DNA from 4 places in the Pseudalkalibacillus sp. R45 genome. Region 4 is predicted to be linked to each of the others. Evidence: predicted binding sites of a transcription regulator. Region 4 holds the regulator's gene; each other region holds the start of a gene.
What was found. Region 4 encodes Rex, which represses fermentation and respiration genes when NADH is low (regulators of the CRP and FNR family bind a similar motif). Its sites were predicted from a motif close to TTGTGAAATATTTCACAA; they were not measured.

Region 1 (2,205 bases), on a different contig from region 4:
CGCAATATTTTAAACTTCCTAATGTTCGTCGCTGACTTTGTGAGCCATATAAACCATAGTCAGCATCGTAAAGATGAATGCCTGGATGGTCCCGACAAAGACACTGAATCCTTGCCATACGAGCATCGGTACAAACGTGAGGATTCCTGAGAAGATTCCTGCTGCACCTGCTCCTGCTAATAGTGCAAGCAATACTTCACCTGCATAGATGTTTCCGTAAAGACGAAGACCGAGCGTCAACGTGTTTGCGAATTCTTCGATGATTTTTAGCGGGAACATGAATTTCATCGGCTTGAAGAAATCACTGCCGTATGATTTTGCTCCTTTTACTTTGATAGCGTAAAAGTGCGTGAGTACCACAACCATGATGGCAAGTGTCAATGTGATCGTTGGATCAGCTGTTGGTGATTTCCACCAGAGTTCATGGTCGATTGCAATTGCAAATGGAAGTCCGAGCATATTGGAGACGAATATGTACATGATAATCGTCAGTCCTAGCGTCAGGAAGCGTCCACCTGTTTTCCAGTCCATCGTGCTGTTAATGATTCCTTTTACGAAATCGATGAGCCATTCCATGAAGTTCTGCATTCCGGTAGGCCGCATCTGTAAGCTGCGTGAACCGAGTACTGCGATTATGAACACAATTACGGATGCAATTGTAATCATCATTACATTGGAAGTGTTGAAAGTTAACCCAAATAAGTCAAACGTAGGCGCTTCATGATTCAATTCTTTCACCTCTCTTCCCCAAAATTCATTTAGAAGCAAAATAAAAATCTATCAACATGATTAGGTATATCATGAGTAAACCCACTACTACTGCAATCAAGTTGAAGTATTCAGGAAAACGAGTGGCGATCAGTACAGCCAGTCCAGCTGTCATCAATCTTGAAAGAGATCCCATCGTTTTTACCTTTGTTCCTTCGGTCACAGCTTGTCCAACGCGATCGATCTTACGATGCATTGACCATACATTGTACATACTCACGGCTATCCCGAGCACCAACCCGAGGAATACTTGCTTGTAGCTCGTAAAACCCCAGCCTAAGACACAGATTGATAGCAGATAGAGACTGTATTTTATGTATCGTCGAAACGCGTTGTTATACGTCGAGAGGTTCTCTGTCATTGGTCCTCTTCCCCAAAGTGGCGCTGAATTAACTTGATCATCCCGTATACCCCTGCTGCTAAACCAATGAACAGTCCCACGATCATTAGAAACGGAGCTGTATCCAAACTACGATCCAACCACATTCCACCAAAAATTCCGACAAGTATCGACCCTACTAATTGAGAGAGAATACCGGACATCAATGCCATCGAGTGGAGAGGTGAACGTTTACCAGTGCGCATCTTATCGCACTCCTTTGTAAAATGGCTTGGTTTTGAGGTTTAAGATGAGTACTTATACGCAAAAAAATTTTGGGTATAAGCCGGAGTAATAGACGAGAATTAAAAGTTGCCAGAATGTAGATATAGTAGGTATGAAAACCTTATCATACATCCTTTGTAAGAATACTATAGCCACTAGTACATGTCAATTGTGTTACAAGCGAAAATCATGGTAAGATTTGAAAACTTTTTGAACCTTTTTTCACTGGATGATTTTCTACTTATTTTGTACCGAACAATCGGTCTCCTGCATCACCAAGTCCTGGAACGATATATCCTTTTTCATTCAAGTATTCATCCATTGCCCCAAGGTAAATATCGACATCTGGATGGGCTTCTTGAACCATTTTTACTCCTTCAGGTGCAGCAATCAGACACATTAGCTTAATGTTCTGTGCACCACGCTTTTTCAAGGAGTTGATCGCTGCAACTGCAGACCCGCCAGTAGCAAGCATCGGATCGATTACGATGAGTTCACGTTCTTCAATATCGCTAGGAAGCTTCACATAATATTCCACAGGCTGTAACGTTTCCGGATCACGATATAATCCGACATGCCCAACTTTTGCGGCAGGGATCAACTTCAGGATTCCGTCAACCATCCCTAGACCTGCACGAAGAATTGGCACTAAGCCTAACTTTTTACCCGCAATCGTGTATGCCTTCGCTTCAGACACCGGTGTTTTCACTGTTACCTCTTGCAGGGGAAGTTCTCTGGTGATTTCGAATGCCATGAGGGCTGCAACTTCATCGACAAGCTCACGGAATTCTTTCGTTCCGGTTGATTCATCACGGATATAAGTAATCTTGTGT
Region 2 (2,205 bases), on a different contig from region 4:
GATCCAACTCCCTACAATAATCAATGTCAATGCGATGTAGAACCAGGGAGAGGCTTGTAAAGGAGCATAAAACGTATAAAGGACCGTCGCTTTATTCAGGAGAACCATGATGACGCCAAGGATCGTACCGATTGTCATCATGTAAAAACCATACCAGCCAGCTCTCCGCGGTATATCGAATAATTTACCAGTCGTGCGGCTTATGCCTGCATATAGAAACCCAATGATGAAGTAAGTGGTGAAAACAAGGCCAAGTAACACACCGTGTGCTGTCAATAGCTGATAGTAACCGATTCCGGCTGGCAGTGTGACTGTCCCGCTCCTGACCAGTGTTTGCAGCAATCCAGCGATAGCTCCGAGAAATAACGCTGTAAATGATACAGTCAAATGAGCCATTGAAAGTTTTGCATCATGCCGATCTACCACTTCTGAAATTTTTCCTATATTCATATCAACCCACCTCGATTCTTGCACTCATCACCTGATGGCCAGCTCCACAATATTCATTACATAAAATAAGATAACTGCCAGCTTTATCAAACGTATGGGTAATCGAATTGATATGGCCTGGCGTAATCATCATGTTAATATTCGTCTTTGTAATCGCGAATCCGTGAACCACATCTTTGCTTGTGACTTTAAAGTGAACAGTGGCCCCTTCAGGAATTTTCACTTCATTAGGTAAAAACGTGAATGCTTGAGCAACCATCACCAATACGTATTCATTGTCTCCGATTTTCTTCAATCCTGGTTCATCGAAAGGCGCTGTCGTATCAACCTGTTTCGGATCGATCGTCATATGGTCACTGGGTGGAGTATGACCCATTGCAAAAGCACTGATGCCAATGATCGATAGAAATATGATCAATGTTCCGCCGCCAAGCATGAGCCACCATTTTTCATATTTGTGTAAATGCATGCGTAATCACCTCTTCAAATTCACTATAATCTTGATAAGAAAAGCACATAAATTCCTACCCAGGATAGGACGATAAATCCTCCGACAAACAATACTGATAAAAATGTTCCTTTTAACGTCTTTTCAGCTTTCTGTGTCGCTTTCAATTCCTTCACTTCGGTCTTATTTCCAACCTTAGGTTCCAACCGTGTCCTCCCCCTTTCCTTACCTCCTACTGATAGTCTATTGGAATTCCATCTCATCCTCTGTGATAAAAATCACATATAGTCAGCTGATATTTGACGGAATGATGAACACCGATTTCCGATCTTCATGCGAGGATTGTCCAGCTAATGACAGTGACGCACCTCACACTCATTGGAGAGCCGGCATGATACCATGAATTTCAGCAAGTGAAACAGGCTTAGGAGGGATCATGTTGAAGATGATATTACCGCGGGAACATGGAACATGGATGATGTTTTTTGTTCCTGTTCTTGCAGGAATCGTAAGCGGCGGACCGAAATGGATCCATCTTCCATTTTTAATCGGTTGGTTCCTTTTGTATCTTAGTTCTACACCCATGCTGCAAATGATAAGAAAGCCAAAGGCAAAGGGGGAGATGCTTCCGTGGTTTATCGGGTACTCAGGTGCTTCATTCCTGTTTCTTTTACCCGTAATTTTGTCGGAGCCACTGATCTTGTTGATTGGATCTTTATTGGTACCATTATTGTTGATGAATATTTACTTCATTAAAAAGAAGAATGAAAGGAATATGTTGAATGATTTGATCGGGATCCTGATTTTTTCATTAGGGGCGATAGCAGCCTATACAATCGGGAAGGGACGAATTGAAGATACTGCATTCATCCTAGCCTTGTTTGTCACATTCTATTTTTTAGGCAGTGCCTTTTATGTAAAATCGCTCATACGGGAAAGGAACAACAAGCGATTTTCAGTCTACTCCCACCTCTACCATGGGCTTCTGTGGAGTGTCCCCTGGTTGTTCGCCATGGGAGGACTAGTTGCAGCATATGTTCCTGGTATTCTGAAAGACTGGTTCACTACCAGGGAAAGACCAATCAAACCAATTGTAATCGGCATTATCGAAATCATTAATAGTCTTTGGTTCTTAGGTGGCCTTCTCTTCTTTTTCTAAAATCATGCTTCAAAGTGTGATGATCATCATATCCTGGTTGTATGGTTCTGTATATTTTTAAATGACAGGGAGATCGATTCTCCTTGATATGAACAAAGTGGGTGATGATCATATTCATTAATTTTTTCAGAGAAAATGTAGTGGCTTC
Region 3 (2,205 bases), on a different contig from region 4:
CCTAGTGCTGTTCCCATCAACAAAAGAAATGTGATGGTCAAAACCGTGAAGCTCCGTCTAACTAGTTTCATCATTAAACATCCTTTCCAAAATAGTATTATCCTTTTTCATCCAGTTAGACGATGTAAATATGAAATTGTATCAATAAAAAGAGCAGGGACCTATTTAGGTAAAAAGGTATGTCCTCTTACGAAAATCCCTGGTGTTCCACTAAATTTGATTCGAAACGGACAAGGGTGACTATGTGGAAAACAGGAAAAAAGTTCAAGGTCATCCGGGTAAAATGAACCCATTCTTTTTCATTTTGTGCGGAGTGGAATTAATGCGAATGAATCACAAACCGTATCTGGACTTTTAACGGACACCAGGGCCCTTATTTACCCCAAAATCTTCATTTTAAGCGAACTAACGGACACCAGAGCCCTTATTTTGGAAAATCCGATCACAATCATAGTATTTTGAGACAAATAACGGCTGTGGTGTCCGCTAATAACTGACATCATCACTTTTTCTCACAAATAACGACTGTGATGTCCGTTAATCCTAAAAAGTAATCCAAGCAAGGAATTTCTCCACAAATAGCGAGTCCTGATTCATCCAGGGCTCGTTTTTATTTTGTTTAATGTGACAATATTCAGATAATCGACAAAGGTTTGTCAAAGGTTTTTAGCAAATTAGTGACAACGTTCATAACTTCACAAAGTATCGCGAAAATCCTGATAAAATGGAGCCAAGAAAGATGAAAAAATACTTATTTTCATAGATTTATCTAGAAAAGAGGGGAACATGTATGAAGCTCAAGTTGGCGTTGTTTGCTGTCATGATGTCTATTCTCACAGTACTGACAGGTTGTGAGCAATTAACCGTATTGGATCCGAAAGGACCTCAAGCTGAAAGGTTAGCCAGTGACATCATGTTGACGATGTTGATGATGGCGGGAATTGTGATTGCAGTATTCGTATGGCTTGTGATCATGTTGGTGAAATACCGTGCATCCAAACAACCTGCAGACTATGAACCACCTCATATTGAAGGAAATCCGTGGGTAGAAGGAATATTGGTCGGGATTCCGGTCTTGATTGTTGCGATCCTATCTATCGTTTCTGTTCAAAGTAACTATATCGTGGAATCAGCCCCGCAAGGATATGAAGAGAAAGAACCTTTGGTCGTCTATGCCTCATCCTCGGACTGGAAATGGCATTTCAGTTATCCGGAAGAAGGGATCGAGACGGTCAACTATTTATACATTCCAACTGATCGGCCACTTGAATTCAGACTTTACTCACACGGACCGATCACGAGTTTCTGGATTCCTCAGCTCGGTGGGCAGAAATACGCAATGAATGCCCATGTAACGAAGCTTCATCTGGCAGCTGATGTTGAAGGAGATTACATGGGACGAAATGCGAACTTCAGTGGTGAAGGATTTGCTGAGAATAAGTTTGACGTGACTGCTATGTCCCAGAAAGAATTTGATGATTGGGTGAAAGAAGTAAAAACAACAGCTGAACCGATCACCGAAGAAAAGTTTGAGAAACTGCTAGAACCAGGTCATCTTGGCAGGATGACGTTCACCGGAACACACTTAGAGTTCTCACCCGCTCCAGAACATCATCACGAAGGTGACAAGTATAAAGAAAAAGATGAACATAAGCATTCTGATGAACATCACTCAGCTTCCGATAAGGAAAGCTCTGAGCAAAAACACAAGAACCATAACGAATAAATGGACGAATTTTACCGATTAACGATATTCTCGAAAGGAGTCAAATCGTATGGAATTCTTTGAACGATTTGCCATACCACATCCGAGTTTTGCGATATATGCATCCATGGTGGCAGCCGGTCTTACGCTGATCGCGATTGTCGCCGGCTTGACCTATTTTAAAAAATGGGGCTATCTCTGGCGGGAATGGATCACAACCGTTGACCATAAACGCATTGGGATCATGTACCTTATCTCTGCGTTATTGATGCTTTTCCGTGGTGGCGTAGATGCCATCATGATGCGCGCTCAGCTTGCTGTGCCAGACAATACACTTTTGGATTCACAACACTATAATGAAATTTTTACAACGCACGGGGTCGTCATGATCCTGTTCATGGCAATGCCGTTTATCATATTCTTTATGAACTTTGTTGTACCACTGCAAATCGGAGCACGTGATGTTGCATTTCCACGCTTGAATGCACTCAGTTTCTGGC
Region 4 (2,205 bases):
GTCCTCAAAACCATCGTGCCTTGAACTTCTTGTTTCTAATTCGTTGATAGCATAATGAACCTTTGAACAGCTACTATTAGTGTAGCTTATCTTAGAAAGTTGAGGCAACCAAACAATATTCAAGGATTTGTGATAATTTCCCTTATTTGATGCCTTACTTTTTTATAAAAAAGGGTGTATAGTCTCTGTTAGGGTGGTGATTCTGTGGGCGATTTCACGCATTTCAATGATCAGGGCCGCGCAAGGATGGTCGATATTTCAGAAAAAGAAGAAACAGTCCGGACGGCAAGAGTACGAAGCAGTGTCCAGATGACTGAAGAAATTTACAACGCGATCCAGGGTGGTAAGGTCAAAAAAGGCGATGTCTTGTCCGTGGCCCAGGTTGCAGGGATCATGGCTGCCAAAAAGACTCCTGATATCGTTCCAATGTGTCATCCATTGCCTTTGAAAGCGGTAGATGTATCGTTTGACTGGAAAATCGAAGACAGCTATGAATTGCTCATCGATGTGATGGTCAAGACAAAGGGGAATACCGGGGTAGAGATGGAGGCTTTGACAGCCGCATCCGCAGTAGCTCTCACCGTCTACGATATGTGTAAAGCAATCGACAAAGGTATGGTGATCGGCCCGACTTACCTGCTTGAAAAGACAGGTGGTAAAAGCGGCGATTATCGTAAAAGATAAAACATAGATCAAACAATAGATTCAGTTGATGTTCTGATAACGAATGGAGGGGTCCGATGAGCGTTGAAGATCAAAAAATTCCGCAAGCTACAGCAAAACGTCTGCCATTGTACTATCGGTTTTTAAAAAATCTTTCTTCATCAGGAAAGCTTCGTGTATCCTCTTCTGAACTTAGTGAAGCTGTGAAAGTAGACTCTGCCACAATAAGAAGGGATTTTTCCTATTTTGGAGCACTAGGTAAGAAGGGTTATGGATACAATGTCAATTATCTGCTGACGTTTTTCAGGAAAACACTTGATCAAGATGAAGTGACAAAGGTCATGTTGATCGGGGTAGGAAACCTGGGGACAGCCCTATTGCATTATAACTTCTTGAAAAATGACAACACGCGTATCGAGTTGGCTTTTGACGTTGATGAAAAGAAAGTAGATACAGATATCAGTGGTGTGCCGATCCATCATTTGGATGATTTGAAGAATTTCGCTGACGCTGACGTGTCCGTCGCAATCTTGACTGTTCCTGCTAACAACGCACAGTCTGTAGCAGATCAATTGGTTGGAATCGGGGTCAAAGGGATCCTGAACTTCACACCAGCACGACTGACGGTACCCGAACACGTACGCATTCATCACATAGATCTTGCAGTTGAGTTGCAATCGTTAATTTATTTTTTAAAGCATTACCCGTTGGATTAATTTGTTCATCCATTTTTTGAGGGAGGTGACCAGGATGCTTGGTCCAGGAAGTTGGATAATAATCGGAGTTGTGGCACTATTGATTTTCGGCCCTAAAAAGTTGCCTGAGCTTGGAAGAGCGGCAGGAAAAACGTTGAAAGAGTTCAAGAACGCAACAAGCGGTCTTGTAGAAGACGATGATGATAAAAAGAAAGAAAAGAAGAACAATCAAACGAAAACAGATGAGGAATAGATAGGAAGGTAGTTTTGTATGACGGAAAAACAAATGACACTTCAAAATCATATTGAAGAACTACGCAAAAGGGTTTTTATCGTCATACTTGTTTTTGTAGGAGCGTTCATTGCGGGCTTCTTTCTAGCGATGCCGCTTATACAATATTTGCAGCAAACCCCTGAGGCGGCTGGATTGGAGCTGAACGTCTTCAATCTGACAGACCCTTTGAGGGTATTCCTGGATTTCGCCTTTCTGATTGCGTTATTGATCACTTCGCCGATTGCACTTTTTCAGCTTTGGGCGTTTATAAGTCCTGGTTTGTATGAAAAAGAGCGACAGACGACGCTGATGTATATTCCGCTTACCTTCATATTGTTTTTAGCGGGATTATCCTTCTCCTACTTCATTTTGTTTCCATTCGTCATCGATTTCATGAACGGTCTGGCTGATCTTTTGGGAGTAGAAGAAGAGTATGGAATCAATGAATACTTCCATTTCCTATTCAGGTTGACGCTGCCATTCGGGATTCTGTTCCAGTTCCCGGTTGTGATCATGTTTTTGACGCGGTTAGGGCTGGTGACGCCGTCTGTACTTCGTAAAATACGAAAGTAT

Region 1: the regulator Rex is predicted to act here: its motif matches at 1,535-1,552, upstream of ACTWQL_RS05625 (AtpZ/AtpI family protein).
Region 2: the regulator Rex is predicted to act here: its motif matches at 1,165-1,182, upstream of ACTWQL_RS17935 (cytochrome c oxidase subunit 2A).
Region 3: the regulator Rex is predicted to act here: its motif matches at 623-640, upstream of qoxA (cytochrome aa3 quinol oxidase subunit II).

The regions. Positions count from the first base shown of each region.
Region 1 covers NZ_JBQQCL010000001.1:1,209,212-1,211,416, forward strand. The annotation lists gene atpB (F0F1 ATP synthase subunit A) at 19-729, opposite strand; gene ACTWQL_RS05620 (ATP synthase subunit I) at 755-1,129, opposite strand; gene ACTWQL_RS05625 (AtpZ/AtpI family protein) at 1,126-1,353, opposite strand; gene upp (uracil phosphoribosyltransferase) at 1,614-2,205, opposite strand, start outside.
Region 2 covers NZ_JBQQCL010000012.1:49,962-52,166, reverse strand. The annotation lists gene ACTWQL_RS17945 (b(o/a)3-type cytochrome-c oxidase subunit 1) at 1-450, opposite strand, end outside; gene ACTWQL_RS17940 (cytochrome c oxidase subunit II) at 452-919, opposite strand; gene ACTWQL_RS17935 (cytochrome c oxidase subunit 2A) at 943-1,104, opposite strand; gene ACTWQL_RS17930 (YwiC-like family protein) at 1,335-2,057, shown strand; gene ACTWQL_RS17925 (DoxX family protein) at 2,168-2,205, shown strand, end outside.
Region 3 covers NZ_JBQQCL010000010.1:34,924-37,128, forward strand. The annotation lists gene ACTWQL_RS16500 (DUF4309 domain-containing protein) at 1-71, opposite strand, end outside; gene qoxA (cytochrome aa3 quinol oxidase subunit II) at 791-1,726, shown strand; gene qoxB (cytochrome aa3 quinol oxidase subunit I) at 1,776-2,205, shown strand, end outside.
Region 4 covers NZ_JBQQCL010000023.1:22,319-24,523, forward strand. The annotation lists gene moaC (cyclic pyranopterin monophosphate synthase MoaC) at 205-684, shown strand; gene ACTWQL_RS22375 (redox-sensing transcriptional repressor Rex) at 741-1,379, shown strand; gene ACTWQL_RS22380 (twin-arginine translocase TatA/TatE family subunit) at 1,414-1,611, shown strand; gene tatC (twin-arginine translocase subunit TatC) at 1,630-2,205, shown strand, end outside.